2 regions of the Sphingobium sp. DN12 genome follow, and region 1 is predicted to be linked to the other one. Evidence: riboswitches for the same ligand, from Rfam matches in the RefSeq annotation. Region 1 holds a riboswitch; the other holds the start of a gene.
The links. Region 1 has a riboswitch for thiamine pyrophosphate ahead of ACI6S0_RS00805 (TonB-dependent receptor). Riboswitches for the same ligand answer to the same signal wherever they lie in the genome.

Region 1 (4,418 bases):
CGCAGGGTCAGCTTATGGCCGGACAGCCATTTGCCGGCGATGCCATAGCCGATGTCGTAGACGGCGGAATCGCTGTGGGTGTCGCCATTGACGACGAACTGGGTGACGATGGTCACCGGCAGTTTCTCGTCGCCGATGCTGTCGTCGGGCAGCTTGGCGGCGTTGCGCGCCTTTTTCAGCGCATCCTCGAACCAGCCGGCCTCGATCCGCGGTTCGCCGGTGGTGTCGACCGGTGCGATGCCGAGCGCCCTGGGGAAATGGATCGTCTGGCTCTGCACCAGCTGATCGGGATCGGCGGGCTTGAGCGTCAGGCGGCTATCGCCATCGGCCGAAGCGTTGAGCACCAGCCGGGCGGCGCGGGCGGAGGCCTTGCTGCTTTCGGCGGCCTTGCTGGCGCGCTCGTCCTTCTTGTCGGCCCAGTTGAGATAGAGGGTGAGGGCAGAGATCAGCACCGCCGCCACCGCCAGCAACTCACCCAGCGTGATCCAGCGCCGGCGGATGCGGGCGGCTTCCTCCTTGCGGGTCTCCTGCTTGGCCTCGGGGCTGTCGCTCATCGGGTCAGGCCGTCTGCGGCGGGACTTCGAACTTGTCGATCACCCATTCCTCCGCCTGCGCCTCGCCGATCCATTCCTGCATCCAGGGATGGGCGATGATCGCGCGCATATAGGCTTCGGCAAAGCGGGCGACCGGCAGCTGATAGGTGATGAAGCGGGTAACGACCGGCGCGAACATCAGGTCGACGGCGCCGAACTCGCCGAACAGGAAGTCGCCCTCGCCACCATAGCGGGCGCGGGCCTGGGCCCAGAGCTGCATGATCCGGCTGATGTCGTGGGCGACGGCCTCCGACGGCGGGACCGGATCATAGATCTGGCGGATGTTCATGCTGTGCTCGCGGCGGAGCGCGGCGAAGCTGCTGTGCATTTCGGCCGCCATCGAGCGGGCCATGGCGCGGGCACCCGGATCGGTCGGCCAGAACTGGTCGCCCCCGGTCTTTTCATTGAGATATTCGACGATGGCCAGGCTGTCCCACACGACGATGTCGTCGCCATCCCACAGGATCGGCACCTTGCCGGAGGAGGGGGCGAACTCATCGCCCTCGCGACGCTTTTCCCATTCCTCGTCATAGAGGGGGACCACCACTTCCTCGAACGGAAGGCCGGAGAGCTTGCACGCCAGCCAGCCGCGCAGCGACCAGCTCGAATAGGCCTTGTTGCCAATGAACAGCTTCATCATGGCCATGTCTTAGCCGGGCGGGCTTCGATAAGTCGAGAGCCGATAGAGAGGGCTTTCCACTTCGCGTCGAAACGCCTAAGGGGCGGCCATCCCCGGGGGGCCGCTCATGCGCGGCTGAGAGGTGGTCAGCAGACCACGACCCGCTGAACCTGATCCGGCTGATACCGGCGTAGGGAGGGCAAGGCGGCAGGTCCGTCGTCCCTCCTGTGGAGTGGACGTGAGATGAAGACTGCCCGATTGCCCCATGTTGGAAGCGCCTGCCTGACGCTGGCCCTGTTGATGATTGCATCGCCCGCGATGGCGGAGGATGAACTGGACCAGTCGACCAATATCCAGGTCGTCGGCCATCCCGACCCCGAAGGCTTGCTGCCCGATCAGAGCGCGCCCAAGGCGGTCAGCGCGATCTCCACCGACTTCATCATCAAGCAGGCGCCGACGCTCAACGCCTTCCAGCTGGTCAACCTGCTGCCCGGCGCCAATGTCTCGTCCAGCGACCCCTATGGCCTGTCGGCATCGTCCAGCCTGACGCTGCGCGGCCTGGGCCAGGACCAGATCGGCGTGCTGATGGAAGGCGCGCCGCAGAACGACATCGGCTATTATTATGCCTATCCCTCCCAATTCGCCGATGCGGAGAATGTGCGGCAGGTGATGCTGGCGCAGGGCTCGGCAGACATTGACTCGCCGGTGGTGGCGGCGGCAGGTGGCCTGTTGTCGCTGACGCTGGATGATCCCAGGGCGGAGGCGGGCGGCCTCGTCAACCTGTCGGTCGGTTCCTATGACGAGCGGCGCGTCTTTGCGCGGATCGACACGGGACGGATCGGATCGACCGGGCTGAAGGCCTTCATTTCCTATTCCAACAACCGTGCCGACAACTGGCGCGGGGCGGGCCATGATCAGCGCCAGCATATCGATGCCAAGCTGCTGAACGAATGGGGCGAGGGCAACCGGGCGAGCATCGCCTTTTCCTTCAATGACGCCAAGACATCGACCTATCCCAGCCCCAGCAAGACGGACTGGGAAGCCTCTGGCCGCGGCTATAATTTCGACGAGACCTATAGCGAGGGGAATACCAACTACTGGCGCCTCTATCGCGCGCCGTTCCGCAATTTCTATGTCGCGGCGCCCGTCCACCTGAAGCTGAGCGACACGCTGAGCTTCGACAGCAGCGCCTATCTGCAGATGGGCCATGGCAATTCGCCCTATGGCACGCAGCTCGCCACCACCGGCAATTATCTGGGCACCGAGGAACTGACCCAGCCGATCGACCTGCCCGGCGCGGTCGAGGGCGTCGCTACGGTAATGGGCAACTGGACCGGCAAGCAGTTCCGCGTCGGCGACGTCAGCAAGCTGACGCTGCAGGCCGGCGCGCATCGGATCGTGGCCGGCCTCTGGTTCGACTATGGCACCGACCGGGTGACGCAATCCTATACGTCGATCGATGCCGATGGCCGCCCGGTCGACCAGTGGGGCTATCAGGACAAGGCGATCCGCACCGCCGACGGGCGCTTGCTCGCCTATGAGAATCAGCGCACGGAGACGGTCACCAAGGGCTTCTTCCTGGCTGACAGCATTGCGGTGACGCCCAAGCTTGGCATCGACATCGGTTTCAAGGGCGTCAACCTGCTGCGCAACGGCCGCAATTATCTGCCCGGCCCGCAATCGACGGTGCGGATCGACAGCTTTGCCGCGCTGCCGCGGGCGGCGATCCATTATCAGCTGGACGACCGGCAGCAGCTGTTCGCCAACATCACCACCAATTTCCGCACGCCCAACGAGTTCGCGCTCTACAACAGCTATTATGGCGGCGAACTGGTGAGCCAGGGCACCAATGCGCTGAAGAATGAATATTCGATCTCGCAGGAGCTGGGCTATCGCTATATCGGCCCCAGCCTGTCCTTCTCGCTGACCGGTTTCCATTATCATTTCCGCAACCGCCAGGTGGCGACGGTGATCGACAGCGGCGGCGCGCTGGTCAATTCGACCATCAACGCCGGCAGCCAGAGCAGCTATGGCCTGGATGGCGAGATCGACTATCGTCCGGCCAAGGGGATGAGCATCTATGCCTCGGCCGAATATCTGCACACGCGGCTGAACGACGATCTGGCGATCAACGGCGATTATCTGCCGACCAGGGGCAAGCGGGCGGTGTCGGCCCCCAGCTTCCAGTTCGCGCTGGGCAGCACCTATGATGATGGCCGGCTGTTCGGCAGCAGCGCGCTCAAATATGTCGGCCGCCAATATGCGACCTTCATGAATGACGAGAGCATCAAGGGCTATGCCACGCTGGACCTGTCGGTCGGCGTGCATCTGGCCGGGCTGATCGACGCGCAGGTGATGGACCTGCGCATCAACGCGATCAACGTCACAAATCCGCGCGTCCTGTCGGGCGTCTATTCGATCAGCACCAATGCGCAGGACACGGTCGGGCGTAACGGCACGCTGATCGCCGGTTCGGCGCCGACCTATTATGTCGGCAGCGGGCGCGCCGTGGTGGCGACGCTGTCGCGCGCCTTCTGACGATGAGTGCCGCCGCTCCGCATCTGGTCCATGGCATGGGGCTGGCGCTGGAGGCGCCGGCCTGGCCGGCGATCACGGCGGATGAGGCAGCGGCGGTGCTAGCCCACTTCCCTGACGCAGGCCGGCTGGCGGCGCTGGCCTGGCATTCGCCGCGCCCCTTTTCGGCGGCGGCGCTGGTCGAGACGGATCGCGGCCCGCTGTTCCTGAAGCGGCATCACCAGCGCTTGCGGACGCCGGCGGCGCTGGCCGAGGAGCATGGCTATATGGCGCATCTGCGTGGTGCCGGACTGGCGGTGCCCGATGTGCTGCGCGCGACCGGTGGTGCCAGCGCGATGGCGCTGGGCGAATGGAGCTATGAGCTGCATCGCCAGGCGCCGGGTATCGATCTTTATCGCGATCGCCAGTCCTGGACGCCCTTCCTGTCGCCCGATCACGCCTTTGCGGCTGGCGTCGCGCTGGCGCAACTGCATCGGGCGGCGGCCGGTTTCGCGGCGCCGGCACGCGGGCCGCATCCGTTGGTGTCGAGCTTCACCATATTGCCTGCCGTCGATCCACTGGTCGCAGCGGACGCCTATGTCGCGGCGCGACCGGCGGTGGCGGCCTTCCTGGCGGACATTCCCTGGCGGTCGGAACTGGCACGGCTGTTCGCGGCGCTGGGGCAGGGGCTG
Region 2 (4,418 bases), 860 kb from region 1:
TCGTCGCTCATGAACAACGATCCCACTTAACGCAAAATAACGCGTTGGAGATCCAACAAGCCCTGTGTCACCACTTTCATCGACATACATCAGGTACATGTTTTCATGCTATTGCATGTGGAAGGATTATCAAGACCCTTCCACATCCATTTTCAATCTACCAATTCATCAATCATGCTCCCTGCCACCGGCGCCCATATAGAGTTCGCTGCCGGTTTCCTTGAAGAGTTTGCTCATCTCTTCCATGCCTTTCAAGGCCGCGGCCTTGCTGGCTTCGGCGACTTCGGCGCCCGTCAGGCCCGCCGCCAGGAAGCCGTCGGCGGGCTGGTTCTTCTTCGCCGCGAAATCCCTCACTTCCTGCGTGATCTTCATCGAGCAGAATTTGGGGCCGCACATCGAGCAAAAATGGGCGCTCTTGGCGCCTTCGGCCGGCAGGGTCTGGTCATGATATTGTTCGGCCGTGTCGGGATCGAGCGACAGGTTGAACTGGTCGCGCCAGCGGAACTCGAAACGCGCACGGCTGAGCGCGTCGTCGCGGACCTTGGCGGCCGGATGCCCCTTTGCCAGGTCGGCGGCGTGGGCGGCGAGCTTGTAGGTGACGACGCCGACCTTCACGTCGTCACGGTCGGGCAGGCCCAGATGCTCCTTGGGCGTGACGTAGCAGAGCATCGCCGTGCCATACCAGCCGATCTGCGCCGCGCCGATCCCTGAAGTGATATGGTCGTAGCCCGGCGCGATGTCGGTGGTGAGCGGCCCGAGCGTATAGAAGGGCGCTTCGCCGCAGACCTGGAGCTGCTTTTCCATATTCTCCTTGATCTTGTGCATGGGGACATGGCCCGGCCCTTCGATCATCACCTGCACATCCTGTTTCCAGGCGCGGTGGGTCAGTTCACCCAGCGTGTAGAGTTCGGAGAATTGCGCTTCGTCATTGGCGTCGGCGATCGATCCGGGGCGCAGGCCATCGCCCAGCGAATAGGCGATGTCATAGGCCTTCATGATCTCCGTGATCTCGCCAAAATGCTCGTAGAGAAAGCTCTCCTTGTGGTGCGCCAGGCACCATTTCGCCATGATCGACCCGCCGCGCGAGACGATGCCGGTGACGCGCTTGGCCGCCATCGGGATGTAGGCGAGGCGCACGCCGGCATGGATGGTGAAATAGTCGACGCCCTGCTCGGCCTGTTCGATCAGCGTATCGCGGAAGATGTCCCAGGTCAGGTCTTCGGCGATGCCGCCGACCTTTTCGAGCGCCTGATAGATGGGCACGGTGCCGATCGGCACGGGCGAGTTGCGGATGATCCATTCGCGGGTGTCGTGGATGTTGCGGCCGGTGGAGAGGTCCATCACCGTGTCGGCGCCCCAGCGGATCGACCAGACCAGCTTGTCGACTTCGGAGGCGACGTCGGATGCGACGGCCGAGTTGCCGATATTGGCGTTGATCTTCACCAGGAAATTGCGGCCGATCGCCATCGGCTCGGATTCCGGGTGGTTGATGTTGGACGGGATGATAGCGCGGCCGCGGGCGACCTCATCGCGGACGAATTCGGGCGTCACATAGTCGGGGATCGACGCGCCCCAGCTTTCGCCGTCGCGGACATATTCGGCGAGGCGGGCGCGGCCGAGATTTTCGCGTTCCGCCACATATTCCATTTCCGGGGTGATGATGCCGCGGCGGGCATAGTGCATCTGCGAGACGTTGGCGCCGGGCTTGGCGCGCAGCGGGCGCTTCACGACATTGGGGAAGGGCTGGACGCCGCCCGAACGATCGGGGCCTTTGAGGCCATTATCCTCCGGCTTGATCTCGCGCGCATCATATTCCTCGACATCGCCGCGCTCGCGGATCCAGTCACGACGCAGCTGCTGGAGGCCCGCCATGATATCGATATGCGCGTCCGGATCGGTATAGGGGCCGGACGTGTCATAGACGCGGACAGGCGGCTCGCCGCTCCCCGGCTCGAGATGAATCTCGCGCATGGCAACCTTGCGCGGGCCGACATGGATCTTCTTCGAGCCGCGAATCGGGCCTGTCGTGACGCGCATTTCGGTGCGGGCGGGGACGTCTGCCATAACTTCTCTCTCCTTCAGGCGGAAAGAGAGTGCGGGCGGTGTCACGGGATGAGTGGCACAACGCGCTTCCCTCCCTACGCCAGTGTCAACTGGATCAGGTTCAGCGGGTCGCGGCCACAAAGCCGCCTCTCAACCGTCTGCGGACGGTCCCCCGGGGATATGGGCAATGGATAGCGCAAGCGCGGCGGCAGGGGAAGCCCTTCGCGAGCCGATCGCCTTGCGCCGGGGCGATGGAGACCATAATTGGAAGGATATCCAGCAAGAGGCCGATCGTGCGGAACAGCCAGCCACCCCATCCCGATTCCGAGAAGGCCCGGCGCAAGGCGTTGCGGCACGAGATGCGGATGGTGGCGGTGCGGCCGCGGCGCTGGGGGCTGTGGCTGCTGACGCTGGGCGCACTGCTGCTGATCCTGCCCTCGGCCTTTGGCGTTCACAGCCTGATGGGCTGGTCGCCGATGCTGCTGGGGCTGGTCGCCTGCGCCGCGGCACTGCCGCTGCTGGTGGCGGGGGCGGTGTTGCGGCGGCGTTACCTGCGGGGACAGCTCGCGCAGGATTGAGGACAATGAGGGGGGGCACAATGAAGAGGTTTTTGACGATGGTTTCTGCTGCCCTGCTGACCGGCGCTGCTGCGCCCGCCCCCGCGCCTGCCGACGATCCGTTCGTCTGGCTGGAGGACTGGACCGGGCCGCGCGCAATGCAGTGGGTGGAGGCGGAGAACAAGGCGACCGTCGCCACGCTGCAGGGCGATCCGCGCTATGCCGGCTATTTCAAAGACGCGCTGGCGATCGCATCGGCCAAGGACCGGATCGCCATGCCGATGCTGATCCATGGTCGCATCTATAATTTCTGGCGCGACGCCGACCATCCGCAGGGCGTGTGGCGATACACGTCCGAGGCCGATTATGCGGCGGCGTCGCCGAGCTGGACGACCGTGCTGGACCTGGATGCGCTGTCGAAGGCGGAAGGCAGGAAATGGGTGTGGAAGGGCGCGACCATCCTCGACCCCGAGGAACGGATCGCGCTGCTGGCGCTATCGGACGGCGGCGAGGATGCGGTGCGGCTGCGCGAGTTCGACCTGATCGACGGCAAGTTCGTGCCGGGCGGGTTCGACATTCCCAACGCCAAGCAGAATGCCGAATGGCTGGACAAGGATAGGCTGCTGCTGTCGCGCGACTGGGGCGCGGAAAGCCTGACCAAGTCGGGCTATCCCTTTGTCATCAAGACACTGAAGCGCGGGCAGAGGCTGGAGGACGCGCAGGAAGTGTTTCGCGGCGCGGCGAGCGACCAGCTGATGTCGATGCCGATCCTGCTGAGCGATGGACAGGGCAATAGGGCGGCCTTCCTGTTTCGCGGCGTCACCTTCTTCGGCAACGAGACCTGGCTGCTGACGGCGCAGGGGACGAAGCGGCTGGCGCTGCCGGCCAAGAGCCAGCTGCAGGGCATGGTCGACGGGCAGGTGCTGATCCAGACCAGTGAAGCCTGGACCAGCGGCGGCGTGACCGTGCCAGCGGGGGCGCTGGCAAGCGTGGCGCTAAATACCTTGCAGGAGGGCGGGGTGCTGACGCCCGAGATATTGTTCGCGCCGACACCGCGCCAGTCGATCGACGGAGTGGTGGCGACGCAGAATCGGGTCGTGCTGAGCCTCAACGACAATGTGCGCGGGCGGGTGCGGGTCTATGCGCGCGGGGCCACGGGATGGACCGCGCAGCCGGTCGACCTGCCCGACAATGCGACGATCAGCACGGTTGCCGCGTCCGACAAGAGCGACAAACTCTATCTGAGCGTCGCAGGCTTCCTGGCGCCGACGACGCTGTGGGCGATGGACGCGGCTGATCCCAAGCCTGTGCAGGTGAAGGCGATGCCCGCGCGCTTCGATGCTGCGGGCCTTGTGGTCGAACAGTTCGAGGCGGTGTCGAGCGACGGGACCAAGATTCCCTATTTCATCGTCCACAAGAAGGGGATGACGCCCGACGGCAGCACGCCGACGATCATGACCGCCTATGGCGGCTTCGAGGTGCCGATGACGCCCAGCTATGCCGCGATCACCGGCAAGCTGTGGCTGGAGCGGGGCAATAGTTTCGTGCTGGCCAATATCCGGGGCGGCGGCGAGTTCGGCCCGGCCTGGCATGAGGCGGGCCTCAAGACCAGGCGCCAGATCATCTATGATGATTTCGCGGCGGTGGCGCAGGATATCTTCGCGCGCAAACTGTCCAGCCCGCAGAAGTTCGGCATCTATGGCGGGTCCAATGGCGGGCTGCTGATGGGGGTGGAATTCAACCAGCATCCCGAGCTGTGGAACGGGGTGGTGATCCAGGTGCCGCTGCTCGACATGATCCGCTATGAACAGATCGCGG

Region 2: it holds a riboswitch for thiamine pyrophosphate, as region 1 does, so the genes downstream of both, thiC (phosphomethylpyrimidine synthase ThiC) here and ACI6S0_RS00805 (TonB-dependent receptor) in region 1, are expected to answer to the same signal.

What each region holds. Positions count from the first base shown of each region.
Region 1 is NZ_CP173717.1:163,525-167,942, forward strand. It holds gene ACI6S0_RS00795 (hypothetical protein) at 1-554, opposite strand, end outside; gene ACI6S0_RS00800 (glutathione S-transferase family protein) at 559-1,233, opposite strand; TPP riboswitch at 1,317-1,426, shown strand; gene ACI6S0_RS00805 (TonB-dependent receptor) at 1,456-3,750, shown strand; gene ACI6S0_RS00810 (phosphotransferase enzyme family protein) at 3,753-4,418, shown strand, end outside.
Region 2 is NZ_CP173717.1:4,201,609-4,206,026, reverse strand. It holds gene ACI6S0_RS19950 (DUF3800 domain-containing protein) at 1-99, opposite strand, end outside; gene thiC (phosphomethylpyrimidine synthase ThiC) at 169-2,064, opposite strand; TPP riboswitch at 2,119-2,228, opposite strand; gene ACI6S0_RS19940 (hypothetical protein) at 2,337-2,621, shown strand; gene ACI6S0_RS19935 (prolyl oligopeptidase family serine peptidase) at 2,642-4,418, shown strand, end outside.